DNA from 3 places in the Streptomyces sp. BHT-5-2 genome. Region 1 is predicted to be linked to each of the others. Evidence: riboswitches for the same ligand, from Rfam matches in the RefSeq annotation. Region 1 holds a riboswitch; each other region holds the start of a gene.
What was found. Region 1 has a riboswitch for thiamine pyrophosphate ahead of thiO (glycine oxidase ThiO). Riboswitches for the same ligand answer to the same signal wherever they lie in the genome.

Region 1 (3,270 bases):
CCGCGGCGCACCGCGATCAGCTGGCCCTCCTTCACCAGCTGCCGCACGCGGGTCACCTCGACGTCGAGTTCCTCGGCGATGTCGGGGAGGGTGAGCCAGGCGGGGACGAGTCCATCGATGTTTGCGTCAATCTCGGTCACAGGACAAGCGTGCCACCTCCCACTGACAGCCGGTAGCCGGGCATCGCCTACGGCGCGCGCGTGCACACCGCCGGGTGAGCCCGGCGGGCCGGGGCGCGCGCCGCCCCGTTCGGCGGCCCCGGACCGGACTGCCCTACAGGACCGCGGACTTGAGCGGAACGGTCGCGTCCGCGACCCGCTCCCGGTCGAGCAGCGCGCCCTTCTCGATGAGCCGGCGCCCCTGGGCCAGATCCCGCGGCCGCCCCACGGCCAGCAGTGCGACCAGCCGGCCGGCCGGCCGCCCGGCGCCGCCCTCGGCCGGCCCCTCGCCCGGCTCCCGGCCGCCCCGAAGCCAGATCACCGACCAGGCCGCGCCGGCCGGATCGCCGCGCCAGACCAGTTCGTCGGCGTCCACGTGGTGGCCGGCGTACTGCACGAACCGCCCGAACTGCTCGGACCAGAAGTACGGCACCGGGTCGTAGACCACCCCTTCCGCCTCGCCGCGGGCGATGTTCTCGGCCACCGTGCGGGGCCCCTGGAGGGCGTTGTCCCAGTGGTGGACCAGCAGCCGGGTGCCGTAACGGGCCGACGGGAAGGAGGCGCAGTCGCCGACCGCGTAGACCCCGGGGACGGAGGTGCGCAGCCGCTCGTCGGCCAGCACCGAGCCGTCCTCGGGCGAGAGGGCGACGCCGGAGCCGGCCAGCCAGGCGGTGGCGGGGCGGGCGCCGATCCCGACGACCACGGCGTCGGCGGGCAGCACGGTGCCGTCGGCGAGGGCCACCGCGTCGCCGGTGACGGAGGCGACCCGGGCGCCGGTGCGCAGCTCGGCTCCGGCGTCGGCGTACCAGCCGGTCATGTACGCGGCGACCTCGGCGGGCAGCGCGCCGGCCAGCGGGTGGTCGGCGGCCTCGACGACGGTGACCTCGCAGCCGGCCTCGCGGGCGGCGGTGGCGAACTCGGCGCCGATCCAGCCGGCCCCCACCACCACGATCCGGTGCTGGGCGGCGAGCACCGGGCGCAGCCGTTCGGCGTCGTCCAGGGTGCGCAGCAGGTGGACTCCGGGGAGCCCCTCGCTGCCGGGCAGCCGGACCGGTTCGGCACCGGTGGCCAGGACCGCGTAGTCGTAGTGGACCGGGCCCTCGGCGGTCTCCACGACGTGCTCCTCGGGGCGCAGCGCGGTGACCGGGCGGCCGAGGTGGAGGTCGATGCCGAGACCGGCGAAGTCGATGTCGAAGGCGGAGCCGTCGGCCTTGCCGAGCAGCACCGCCTTGGACAGCGGGGGGCGGTCGTAGGGCTGGTGGGGCTCGTCGCCGAGGAGCGTGATCGCGCCGCGCCAGCCTTGTTCGCGCAGGGCCACGGCGGTCTGCACACCCGCCATCCCCGCGCCGGCGATCACCACGCGCGGCGTGCGGACAGGGGCCTGGGGAGACTTGCTCTGCTCGCTCACCCACTCACTTTAGGACGGCGGGCGACGCGGCCCGCAGCACCGCGCAAGGAGATCTCTGACACAGCGTCACGCGCCGTGGCACCCGGTGCGGCCCCGGTGGCCCGGCCCGTGGCCCGGGCGCTCCCTTACGGCGGCCCGCGGCCCGTATTAGGGTGGTGCACGCACTCGCGGGAGCCCGGACGCACCGGGCTGAGAGGGAGGCTGGCCGGCCTCCGACCGTACGAACCTGATCCGGGTCATGCCGGCGAAGGGAGGGGCTGGACGCCCATGCATCCATCCGCCACACCATCGGACCCGCCGCGGCCGGCGGACCGGCACCCCGATGTGCTGGTCGTCGGCGGCGGCATCATCGGGCTGGTCACCGCCTGGCGGGCGGCCGGCCGCGGGCTGCGGGTCGCGGTCGCCGACCCCGCGCCCGGCGGCGGCGCGGCACAGGTCGCGGCCGGCATGCTGGCCGCGGTCACCGAGCTGCACTACGGCGAGGAGACGCTGCTGGGGCTCAACCTGGCCTCCGCACAACGGTATCCGGAGTTCACCCGGGAACTGGAGGCGGCGAGCGGGCAGCGGATCGGCTACCGGCGGAGCGGCACCCTCCAGGTCGCGCTGGACGCCGACGACCGCGCCCACCTGCGGGAACTGCACACCCTCCAGGTCCGCTGCGGGCTGGACTCGCAGTGGCTGACCGGGCGCGAGTGCCGCCGGCTGGAGCCGATGCTCGCCCCCGGGGTGCGCGGCGGCCTCCGGGTGGACGGCGACCACCAGGTCGATCCGCGCCGACTGGCGGGGGCCCTGCTGGCCGCCTGCGAGCGGACCGGGGTGGTCTTCCACCGCACGCGGGCGGAGCGCCTGACGACCGCCGGCGGGCGCGCCTCGGGCGTCGAACTCGCCGACGGGACACGGCTGTCGGCCGGCCAGGTCGTACTGGCCGGGGGCAGCCTCAGCGGCCGGCTGGAAGGCGTCCCGGAGGCCGTGCGGCCACCAGTGCGGCCGGTCAAGGGGCAGGTGCTGCGGCTGCGGCTGCCGGACCCGCCGCCCGGCGGACCGCCGTTCCTCTCCCGCACCGTACGGGCCGTGGTCCGGGGCAATCCCGTCTACCTGGTGCCCCGGGAGAGCGGCGAACTGGTCCTCGGCGCCACCACCGAGGAGCTGGGCTGGGACACCACGGTCACCGCGGGCGGGGTCTACGAGCTGCTGCGGGACGCCCACGAGCTGGTCCCGGGCCTGACCGAACTGCCGCTGACCGAGAGCCTGGCCGGGCTGCGCCCCGGCTCGCCCGACAACGCACCGCTGCTCGGGCCCACCGCGCTGCCCGGCCTCCACCTGGCCACCGGCCACTTCCGCAACGGCGTGCTGCTGACACCGGTCACCGGGGACGTGATGGCCGAGCTGCTGTCCACCGGGACCGTCCCGGAAGCGGCCCGCCCCTTCTCCCCCGCGCGTTTCTCCCCCGACGTCCAGGAGGAGCAGCGCACCCGTGCCCCCGAGGAGCAGCCCATATGAGCGCCCCCGGTACTCCCGGTACCCCTGACCCCACCCACCCCACCGACAACTCCGGCGCCCCCAACGGCCCCACGGTGTCCGTCTCCGTCAACGGGGCCGCCCGCCGGATCCCCGGCGGCCTGACCCTCGACCGGCTGGTCGCCACGCTGTCCCAGGCGCCGACCGGCGTGGCGGCCGCGGTCAACGAGACCGTCGTCCCGCGCA
Region 2 (3,270 bases), 2.8 Mb from region 1:
AGAAGCCTCCGCGGCACCTCGCCGACCTCAGCCCGGCCGAGCGCCGCGAGGCGGTCGCCGCGATCGGCGAGAAGCCGTTCCGCGCCAAGCAGCTGTCGCAGCACTACTTCGCGCGCTACGCGCACGACCCGGCGCAGTGGACCGACATCCCCGCGGCGGCGCGCGAGAAGCTGGCGGCGGAGCTGCTCCCGGACCTGATGTCGGTGGTGCGGCACATCTCGTGCGACGACGACACCACCCGCAAGACCCTGTGGAAGCTGCACGACGGCACCCTCGTGGAGTCCGTCCTGATGCGCTACCCGGACCGGGTCACCATGTGCATCTCCTCGCAGGCCGGCTGCGGCATGAACTGCCCGTTCTGCGCCACCGGCCAGGCCGGCCTGGACCGGAACCTCTCCACCGCCGAGATCGTGCACCAGATCGTCGACGGCATGCGGGCGCTGCGCGACGGCGAGGTGCCCGGCGGCCCGGCCCGGCTGTCCAACATCGTCTTCATGGGCATGGGGGAGCCGCTCGCCAACTACAAGCGGGTGGTCGGCGCCATCCGGCGGCTCACCGACCCCGAGCCCGACGGGCTGGGGCTCTCCCAGCGCGGCATCACCGTCTCCACCGTCGGGCTGGTGCCGGCGATGCTGCGGTTCGCCGACGAGGGCTTCAAGTGCCGGCTCGCGGTGTCGCTGCACGCGCCCGACGACGAGCTGCGGGACACCCTCGTGCCGGTCAACACCCGCTGGAAGGTCCGCGAGGTGCTGGACGCGGCATGGGAGTACGCCGAGAAGTCCGGCCGCCGGGTCTCGATCGAGTACGCCCTGATCCGCGACATCAACGACCAGGCGTGGCGCGGTGACCTGCTGGGACGGCTGCTCAAGGGCAAGCGGGTCCACGTCAACCTCATTCCGCTCAATCCGACGCCGGGCTCGAAGTGGACCGCCTCGCGGCCCGAGGACGAGCTGGCGTTCGTCCGGGCCATCGAGGCACACGGCGTGCCCGTGACCGTCCGGGACACCCGGGGCCAGGAGATCGACGGCGCCTGCGGACAGCTCGCGGCCTCGGAGCGCTGACCGCCCGCTGGTACGGTGGCGTCGAACAAACGCACATTCCGACAGGGGAGCGCCACAGCGCTGAGAGTGCGGAGACGTCGTAGCAGCCCTACGGCGCCCGCAGACCCTTGAACCTCGCCCGGGTCATTCCGGGTAGGAAGTTCGGTCGTCACTCATGCTGTTGCGCCCCGCCCACCGTCCGTTGCCGAACGTCACCGACGCAGAACGCAGCGGGCACCGGGCGGGGCCGCGTCTCTTCCTGGCCAGCCAGGAGGAAATCAGTGAGCACCACCAGCAGGATCACCGCGGCAGCGCTGGCCGCCGCGGCCGGCGTGACCGCACTCGCCGGGTGCGGCACGGGCAGCGGCGACAGCGCCGACGCCAAGACCGTCACGCTCGTCAGTCATGACTCGTTCAACGCCTCCAAGTCCGTCCTGGCCGCCTTCGAGAAGGAGAGCGGCTACAAGGTCAGGGTGATCAGGGGCGGGGACGCCGGCGAAGCCGTAAACAAGGCGATCCTGTCCAAGGACAACCCCCAGGGCGATGTCTTCTTCGGCATCGACAACACCCTGCTCTCGCGCGGCCTGAACGCCGGCCTCTTCACCCCCTACAAGGCCAAGGGCCTCGACAGCGTCCCGGCCGACCTCCAGCTCGACAAGGACGCCCACCGGGTCACGCCCCTCGACTACGGCGACATCTGCGTCAACTACGACCGCGCCTACTTCACCCAGCACAAGCTCGCGCCGCCGCAGACCTTCGACGACCTGCTCAAGCCGCAGTACAAGGGATTGCTCGTCACGGAGAACTCCGCCACCTCCTCTCCGGGGCTCGCCTTCCAGCTCGGCACCATCGCCACCCACGGTGGCGGGGGAGGCTGGCCGGACTACTGGAAGAAGCTCAAGGCCAACGGCGTCGAGGTCGTCAACAGCTGGGAGCAGGCGTACAACGAGCGCTTCTCGGGCTCCGCGGCCGGCAAGAGCAAGGGCGACAAGCCGCTCGTCGTCTCCTACGCCTCCAGCCCGCCCGCCGAGGTGATGGGCAAGAAGCCCGCGCCCAAGGAGGCCCCGACCGGCGTCGCGACCGGCACCTGCTTCCGGCAGATCGAATTCGGCGCGTTGCTCAAGGGCGCCAAGAACGAGAAGGGCGGCAAGGCGCTGCTCGACTTCCTCCTGACGAAGACGTTCCAGGAGGACATGCCGCTGCAGATGTTCGTCAACCCGGCCCGCAAGGACGCCAAGGTGCCGGATCTGTTCACCCGCTACGGCACGGCGATCGACAAGCCGACGACGCTCGCACCGGAGACGATCACCAAGAACCGCGACCAGTGGATCAAGCAGTGGTCCTCGCTCGTTCTGAAGTAGCCCGCACCCACCGCAGGGGGCCCGCGCGCGCAACGGCGGTGCGGCTCGGTCTGATGGCCGTGCCGCTCGCCTTCTTCGCGCTCTTCTTCGCCTACCCGGTCGCCGCGATCGTGGGACGGGGACTGAACGACGGCGGGCAGTGGCAGCTCGGACGGTTCGGCGCCGTACTCGGCGACCCGGACGTGCTCCATGTGCTGTGGTTCACCCTCTGGCAGGCCGCCGCGTCGACCGCCTTGACGCTGCTGGTCGCACTGCCCGGCGCCTATGTCTTCGCGCGCTTCGACTTCCCCGGCAAGCAACTGCTGCGGGCGGCGGTGGCGGTGCCGTTCGTGCTGCCCACCGTCGTCGTCGGCGCGGCCTTCCTGGCACTGGTCGGCCGGGGCGGACTGCTGGACCACCTGTGGGGCGTGCGGCTGGACACCTCGGTGTGGGCGATCCTGCTGGCGCACGTCTTCTTCAACTACGCCGTCGTCGTCCGCACCGTCGGCGGACTCTGGGCGCAGCTCGACCCGCGTCAGGAAGAGGCCGCCCGGGTCCTGGGCGCCGGACGGTTCGCGGCCTGGCGGAAGGTGACGCTGCCCGCACTGGGGCCGGCGGTGGCGGCCGCGGCACTGATGGTGTTCCTCTTCACCTTCACCTCCTTCGGCGTGGTGCAGATCCTGGGCGGGCCCACCTTCTCGACGCTGGAGGTGGAGATCTACCGGCAGACCGCCGACTTCCTGGACCTGCCCACTGCCGCCGTACTGACCCTGATCCAGTTCGCCGCTGTACTGGGGCTGTTGGCGCTGCACGCCTGGACCGTGCGGCGCCGCGAAACCGCCTTGCGGCTCGTCGACGCCTCGCGGACCGCCCGCCGGCCGAGCGGTCCC
Region 3 (3,270 bases), 4.4 Mb from region 1:
CTCCAGCATCCCGGCCCGGACCTCTTCGGGCGTCGCGCCCTCCGCACCGCCGAACTGCTCCGTGATGCTTCGGCTGATCTTCATCGAGCAGAACTTCGGCCCGCACATCGAGCAGAAGTGCGCCGTCTTGGCCGGCTCCGCGGGCAGCGTCGCGTCGTGGAAGGCACGGGCGGTGTCCGGGTCGAGGGCCAGGTTGAACTGGTCCTCCCAGCGGAACTCGAAGCGGGCGTCGGAGAGCGCGTCGTCCCACTCCTGGGCACCCGGGTGCCCCTTGGCGAGGTCCGCCGCATGGGCCGCGATCTTGTACGTGATGACGCCGGTCTTGACGTCGTCGCGGTCCGGGAGGCCCAGGTGCTCCTTGGGCGTGACGTAGCAGAGCATCGCGGTGCCCCACCAGGCGATCATCGCGGCGCCGATGCCGGAGGTGATGTGGTCGTAGGCGGGGGCGATGTCGGTGGTGAGCGGGCCGAGCGTGTAGAACGGGGCCTCCTCGCAGATCTCCTGCTGGAGGTCGATGTTCTCCTTGATCTTGTGCATCGGGACATGGCCCGGGCCCTCGATCATGGTCTGCACGCCGTGCCGCTTGGCAATGGTGTTCAGCTCGCCGAGGGTGCGCAACTCGGCGAACTGCGCCTCGTCGTTGGCGTCCGCGATGGAGCCGGGGCGCAGCCCGTCACCGAGCGAGAAGGTGACGTCGTAGCCGGCGAGGATGTCGCAGAGTTCCTCGAAGTTCGTGTAGAGGAAGGACTCCTGGTGGTGCGCCAGACACCAGGCCGCCATGATCGAGCCGCCGCGGGAGACGATGCCGGTCTTGCGGTTGGCGGTGAGCGGGACGTAGCGGAGCAGCACGCCGGCGTGCACCGTCATGTAGTCGACGCCCTGTTCGGCCTGCTCGATGACGGTGTCCTTGTAGATCTCCCAGGTCAGCTCCTCGGCCTTGCCGTCGACCTTCTCCAGCGCCTGGTAGAGGGGGACGGTGCCGATCGGGACGGGGGAGTTGCGCAGCACCCACTCGCGGGTGGTGTGGATGTTGCGGCCGGTGGAGAGGTCCATGACCGTGTCGGCGCCCCAGCGGGTCGCCCAGGTCATCTTCTCCACCTCCTCCTCGATCGAGGAGGTGACCGCGGAATTGCCGATGTTGGCGTTCACCTTCACCAGGAAGTTCTTGCCGATGATCATCGGCTCGATCTCCGGGTGGTTGATGTTGGCCGGCAGCACCGCACGGCCGGCCGCGATCTCGTCCCGCACGAACTCGGGGGAGACGTTCTCGCGGACGGCGACGTACTCCATCTCCGCGGTGATCTCGCCACGCTGGGCGTAGGCGAGCTGGCTGACCGCGGCCCCGCCCCGGCCACGGCGCGGCTGGCGCGGACGGCCGGGGAAGACCGCGTCGAGGTTCCGCAGGCCACCGCGCGGTGAGGTGTGCTTGATCCCGTCGTCCTCGGGACGCATCGGGCGGCCCGCGTACTCCTCGGTGTCGCCCCGAGCGATGATCCAGTTCTCCCGCAGCGGCGCCAGACCGCGGCGGACGTCGGTTTCGATCTGAGGGTCGGTGTACGGCCCTGACGTGTCGTAGAGCGTCACGTCCTTGCCGTTGGTGAGGTGCACCCGCCGGACCGGGACCCGAAGGTCCGGGCGCGATCCGGAGACATAGCCCTTGTGCCAGCCGATCTGCGGCTTTTCGCCGTCGGTCGAGCCGTTTTCAGGCGTGCGTGCATCCTGCAGAGTCATAAAGACTCAACTCCCTACGCCGGCATTACCCGGTAACAGGTTCGGCGGTCGACGCAGCGGCTTCCGTCGTGCGGTGTTTCACGTGAAACACCGCCGGGACGGAGGTCAGCGCCCTCTCAGCCCGGTGCTCCGAGCTCCCGCGATTGCAAAGGTGGCACCACGGTAGCGGCCGGGGCCGCGGTGTGAACAGGGGGCCCACGCTTGTCGCGCTTCTTGCGATGATCGGGCGGTGAGCCCTCCCGACTCCCCGCCTCCCGATGCGCCCGCGCACTCCCATGCGCATGCGCACGCGCACAGCCATGGGCCGGCCGCGCCCGTCTCCCGGCATCTGCGCAAGGTCATCGCCGCCGTCCTGATCCCGTTCGCGACCGCGGTGGCGGTCGGCCTGATCGTGCTGTGGCCCGGTGGCGCACCACCGCACAAGCCGTCCGGTGTGGGCTTCGACCAGCCCACGGAGCAGGCCCGGATCGTCAAGGTCGAGGAGGTGGACTGCGCGGCGGTGCATGCCGAGCAGCAGCCGCAGCCCACCACGCCCGGAGGTGCGCCGCCGACCGGGGGAGCGGCCCGGGGCAAGCCCTGCCAGCAGGCGACGGTCGAGGTCACCACGGGGAAGAACGCCGGCCGCACCTTCCGGACGGTGGTGACACCGGACTCCCTGCGGCAGTACACGACCGGGCAGAGCGTGGTCGTCTCCTACTCCCCCAAGGCGCCCAGGGACCTGCAGTACGCGGTCACGGACGTCGACCGCACCGTGCCGATGTGGGTGCTGGCCGCGATTTTCGCGTTTGCGGTGGTGATCGTCGGACGACTGCGCGGGGTGCTGGCGCTGGTGGCGCTGGTGGCCAGCTTCGGGGTGCTGACGCTCTTCATCCTCCCGGCGATCCTCCAGGGCTCCGATCCGCTGCTGGTGGCGGTGGTCGGCGGCAGCGCGATCATGCTGATCGCCCTCTACATGTGCCACGGGCTGACCGCCCGTACGTCCGTGGCGGTGCTCGGCACCCTCGCCTCGCTGCTGCTCATCGGGCTGCTGGGCTCGGTGTTCACCGACTGGGCACTGCTGACCGGCAACACGGACGACACCACCGGCCTGGTGCACGGGCTGTACCCGGACATCGAGATCCGCGGTCTGCTGCTGGCGGGGATCATCATCGGCTCACTGGGAGTACTCGACGATGTGACGGTGACCCAGACGGCCGCGGTCTGGGAGCTCAAGGAGGCCGATCCGACGGCGGGTTGGCGGAAGCTGTACGGCGCGGCGATGCGGATCGGGCGGGACCACATCGCGTCCGTGGTGAACACTCTCGTCATGGCCTACGCGGGCGCCGCGCTGCCGCTGCTTCTGCTGTTCTCGATCGCACAGAGCAGTGTCGCCACGGTGGCCGGCAGCGAGGTGGTGGCGGAGGAGATCGTCCGCACGCTCGTGGGCAGCATCGGGCTGGTCGCCTCGGTGCCGGTGACCACGCTGCTGGCGGCCCTGGTGGTCGCGGCGGACCGCCCGGTGCCGGGCGAGGCGGGGCGGGCGGCCGGCACCGGCGGACG

Region 2: another riboswitch for thiamine pyrophosphate. It lies ahead of K2224_RS14010 (thiamine ABC transporter substrate binding subunit); the one in region 1 lies ahead of thiO (glycine oxidase ThiO).
Region 3: another riboswitch for thiamine pyrophosphate. It lies ahead of thiC (phosphomethylpyrimidine synthase ThiC); the one in region 1 lies ahead of thiO (glycine oxidase ThiO).

What each region holds. Positions count from the first base shown of each region.
Region 1 is NZ_CP081496.1:5,910,588-5,913,857, forward strand. It holds gene K2224_RS26165 (Rv2175c family DNA-binding protein) at 1-140, opposite strand, end outside; gene K2224_RS26170 (NAD(P)/FAD-dependent oxidoreductase) at 274-1,566, opposite strand; TPP riboswitch at 1,724-1,836, shown strand; gene thiO (glycine oxidase ThiO) at 1,834-3,066, shown strand; gene thiS (sulfur carrier protein ThiS) at 3,141-3,270, shown strand, end outside.
Region 2 is NZ_CP081496.1:3,145,046-3,148,315, forward strand. It holds gene rlmN (23S rRNA (adenine(2503)-C(2))-methyltransferase RlmN) at 1-1,061, shown strand, start outside; TPP riboswitch at 1,095-1,218, shown strand; gene K2224_RS14010 (thiamine ABC transporter substrate binding subunit) at 1,322-2,401, shown strand; gene K2224_RS14015 (ABC transporter permease) at 2,377-3,270, shown strand, end outside.
Region 3 is NZ_CP081496.1:1,556,740-1,560,009, reverse strand. It holds gene thiC (phosphomethylpyrimidine synthase ThiC) at 1-1,731, opposite strand, end outside; TPP riboswitch at 1,726-1,882, opposite strand; gene K2224_RS06815 (YibE/F family protein) at 1,961-3,270, shown strand, end outside.